Regions from separate parts of the Metabacillus herbersteinensis genome, predicted to be linked through region 1. Evidence: predicted binding sites of a transcription regulator. Region 1 holds the regulator's gene; the other holds the start of a gene.
What was found. Region 1 encodes Rex, which represses fermentation and respiration genes when NADH is low (regulators of the CRP and FNR family bind a similar motif). Its sites were predicted from a motif close to TTGTGAAATATTTCACAA; they were not measured.

Region 1 (2,203 bases):
TTGTCACAATACGTAAACAGACAGGATATAAAAAATAGTGTATAGTTAGGGGAATAATTAATGTCTCAATTTACCCATTTTAATAGACAAGGTAGAGCGAAAATGGTTGATATTTCTGAAAAGCAGACAACAGTCAGAACGGCCATCGCTAAAACTAGCGTAGAAATGCCTAAAACAGTTTATGATCTGATCACAAATTTTCAAATAGGAAAAGGTGACGTACTTTCTGTTGCCCAAGTTGCTGGGATTATGGCAGCAAAGAATACGTCAAACATCATTCCAATGTGCCATCCGCTCTCACTTAAAGCTGTTGATATTCACTTTAGTTGGGAAGAAGCTAAGCCTAGCTACCACCTCAATATCCGTGTCACAGTTAAAACAAAAGGGAGTACAGGTGTCGAAATGGAAGCGCTAACTGCTGCAACAGTCACCGCTCTTACTGTTTATGACATGTGTAAAGCTGTGGATAAAGGCATGATTATAGGTCAAACCTATTTAATAGAAAAAACAGGTGGCAAAAGTGGTCACTATCAAATAACTGAATAATATGTATGCCTAAACAGTACAGCTAGGTCATTACCTTAAAAACGACCGAGTTTTCTTTAGAACGTGAGGGATAAAAGAGTGAATATAGATCAATCTAAAATTCCGCAGGCAACAGCGAAACGTTTGCCACTGTATTACCGATTTTTAAAGAATCTACACTCTTCAGGTAAGCAACGGGTTTCCTCTGCAGAGCTTAGTGATGCGGTGAAAGTTGATTCGGCTACGATCAGAAGAGATTTTTCATATTTTGGGGCGTTGGGAAAAAAAGGGTATGGTTATAATGTGAATTATTTGTTATCCTTTTTTAGAAAAACGCTAGACCAAGATGAAATTACAAAGGTAGGATTAATAGGGGTAGGGAATTTAGGAACAGCTTTTTTACACTATAATTTTACAAAAAACAATAATACGGTCATTTCCATAGCGTTTGATGTTGATGAGAACAAGATTGGAACAGAAATTGGTGGAGTTGTTGTCTATCACTTGGATGAGCTTGAACAGCATTTACCAGAAGATGTTACGGTGGCAATCTTAACAGTTCCAGCACATGTAGCGCAATCAATTACAGACAGATTAATTGCTAAAGGAATAAAGGGAATATTAAATTTCACCCCTGCTCGTTTAAATGTCCCGGATGAAATTAGAATACACCACATTGATCTTGCGGTTGAACTACAATCGCTGGTTTATTTTCTAAAACATTATCCAAACGAATAATACTTTTTAAGGAGGTGTAGCTATGGGTCCGATCGGTCCAGGAAGTTTAATTTTAATAGTTCTTATTGCTATATTATTTTTCGGTCCAAAAAAATTACCTGAGCTTGGAAAAGCGGTAGGTAGTTCTTTACGTGAATTTAAGAACGCAACAAAAGGTTTAGCAAATGATGATGATGAAGAAAAAAAGAAAGAAGACAAGAAGTAAGATAGGATGAATCCGATATGAAACCTGAGGCAATGTCGGTCATAGAGCATATAACAGAACTAAGAAAACGACTTATACTTGTTGTCGTTTTCTTTGTCTTAGCAATCATTGCTGGTTTTTTGCTCTCAAGGCCGATAATTATCTATCTACAACATACAGAAGAAGCACAGAATTTAACGCTGAATTCTTTTAATTTAACAGATCCATTAATGGTTTATATGAAATTTGCTTTTATTATTGCCCTAATTATTACCTCACCTATCATTCTCTTTCAATTGTGGTCTTTTGTTAGTCCTGGATTGTATGAAAAAGAAAGACGGGTAACCTTGAGTTATATCCCAATGGCAATTGGATTGTTTCTTTCTGGAATCGCCTTTTCTTATTTTATTCTTTTCCCATTCGTTGTCGATTTCATGGAGGGAATATCAAGTGATTTAGGAGTTAATCAAGTCATTGGAATAAATGAATATTTTTCATTTTTATTACAGTTAACCCTGCCATTCGGATTACTTTTTCAATTACCGGTAATTATAATGTTTCTAACGAGATTAGGTATCGTCACGCCGATGTTCTTAGTCGAAGTTCGTAGGTATGCATACTTTATCCTGCTCGTGATTGCAGCACTGATTACACCACCTGAGCTTGTATCTCACTTAATGGTGACAGTTCCGCTATTTATTTTATATGAGATTAGTATCATTGTTTCAAGGTTTTCTTATCGTAAAGCACAAAAAG
Region 2 (2,203 bases), on a different contig from region 1:
CGAAAATACTAAATCCTTGCCACACTATCATAGGTGCTGCTGCAACGATTGTTCCAATAATTCCGCTGGCTGCGCTTTGTGCATAGCCATTTGTTGCAAGTCCTGCAAGTAATCCAAGAAGGATTTCACCTGCGAAAATGTTCCCGTAAAGACGAAGACCAAGCGTTAAAGTGTTTGCAAACTCTTCAATAATCTTTAGTGGGAAAAGGAAAGGTAACGGCTTGAAGAAATCTTTACCGTATTCTTTTGGACCTTTCATCTTAATTGCGTAATAATGTGTTAACGCAACAACCATCACAGCTAGTGTCAGTGTGATGACAGGATCTGCGGTAGGTGATTTCCACCACAATTCATGATCGACAATAACGGCAAACGGTAACCCTATCATATTTGCTACAAAAATATACATTAATAAGGTCATACCTAATGTAATAAAACGTCCACCTGTTTGCCAGTCCATTGTACTGTTAATGATATTCTTTACGAAGTCGACTACCCATTCGATAAAGTTTTGCATTCCAGTAGGCTTCATCGCTAAGTTGCGAGTAGCAACGAATGCAATGAGGAAAACGATAAGACTGGATATCGTAATCATTAATACGTTGGATAAGTTAAATGACATACCCAGAAACTCGACCACAGGACTTTCGTGACCCAATATATTCACCTCTCTTCCCGGCTAAGTGCGTGAATGTTGTACTGCATAATCTATCATAATGACAAAATACATCGTCATTAATCCAAAAACCACACTAATCAAATGAATCTGTTCGGGAAATTTCATCGCTATAAACACAGCTACTCCTGCTGAAGCCATTCGCGATGCTGTCCCTAGAGACTTTACTTTACCACCTTCTTGCATAACTCGATCAAACTGGTTATGCTTCCTCACCATGAACCATAAATTATACAGACTGATGCTTGTACCAAGAATAAGTCCTAAAAAAACAGACTGATATTCTGTAAAACCCCAACCTAAAGCATACAGGGAAAGTAAATAGAATATGTACTTGCGGTATCTGCCGAACATCAGATGCATATCAAACATGGATTGGTTTAATCTCCTGAGAAAAAGTGGTGGACTAACTTTAGCATTGCGTAAACTCCAGTGGCTAGTCCAAGCAGAAGGCCTACAATCAAAAACAGCGGCTTACTATGGAAATAACCATCTAGCCATTGTCCTGCAAAAATCCCAATCAATATCGAGCCTACTAATTGTGAGAGAATTGCTGACATGAGTCCCATAGCTTGAATTGGATGACGTTGTTTTTGTCGCATACTATAAATCCTCGCTACTTGATTTATAAAGGATTTCAGGGGTGTGTAAAATGGTTTCTACAGGTTATGAAAACCTTCTCATTTTACCCTCGTTTAGCATAACAATTTCACATAGGCTATGTCAATGCGTTTCATGTCGAAAAGTTCACAATTGACATAGCCATCACAATTTGTTCACATTTTCATACTACTGTCGATAAAAATGCTCATCTAAAATGAGGTCCGTCTCGATCGAGTCTTCTTTGTTGCCTTTTTTGGCAAAAATAAGTGCTTTGTATACTCCATTTTCAAAGGGTAATTCCTGTTTTGTTAAGACTTCTTCCAACACACCTCTTGGAACATCTCTTTTCCAATCCATAAATCCTAGAAATCTCAACGTATCAGGATCATAGAGTGCGATCCCCATTTCATCTGCTCCACCTGGTAGGTATAACTGATATTTATAGGTGTCTAATTTATCACCAAGTGCAAATTCAAATCCCATTACCCTAGGATAGTTCGGTTCATCTATCACAAAAATATAAGGTAGCTTTAAAGTCTCTCCATCTATTTCTATCTGTAACCAATTTTGTTTAATTCCTTTATTAATGACAGATGGGGTTATATCTAATGCTACATTTATGTTTCTTTTCTCCTTTGGTGGAACCGTTACTGTTTTCGGCAACTTCCACTGAACACCCTGCTGATGTTTAGGTATCTCAAATGAAAACGTTTTCTCTTTGTTTGATTGATTATCAAGAGTGAGGATTCTTGATTTTTGTGTTCTAGGATGTGTTGATTCATATTGTCCAAAAGAAAGTGAGCCAGGATAAATCAGTGTTTCTGTTGCAATTGCTTTTGCTACATCAACTCTTCCGGTACCTTGTTCAATCGGCAAATATAGAGATCTAGTCTTGTCATATAGAGGCACTGCAGTATTCATAAG

Region 2: a site for Rex is predicted at 1,412-1,429, ahead of ACFFIX_RS13635 (AtpZ/AtpI family protein). Genes of this name have one in related genera too.

What each region holds. Positions count from the first base shown of each region.
Region 1 is NZ_JBHLVO010000038.1:6,585-8,787, forward strand. Features, by position in the region: gene moaC (cyclic pyranopterin monophosphate synthase MoaC) at 61-546, shown strand; gene ACFFIX_RS24765 (redox-sensing transcriptional repressor Rex) at 625-1,263, shown strand; gene tatAY (sec-independent protein translocase protein TatAY) at 1,286-1,468, shown strand; gene tatC (twin-arginine translocase subunit TatC) at 1,486-2,203, shown strand, end outside.
Region 2 is NZ_JBHLVO010000010.1:133,511-135,713, reverse strand. Features, by position in the region: gene atpB (F0F1 ATP synthase subunit A) at 1-658, opposite strand, end outside; gene ACFFIX_RS13640 (ATP synthase subunit I) at 680-1,048, opposite strand; gene ACFFIX_RS13635 (AtpZ/AtpI family protein) at 1,057-1,278, opposite strand; gene ACFFIX_RS13630 (S8 family serine peptidase) at 1,466-2,203, opposite strand, start outside.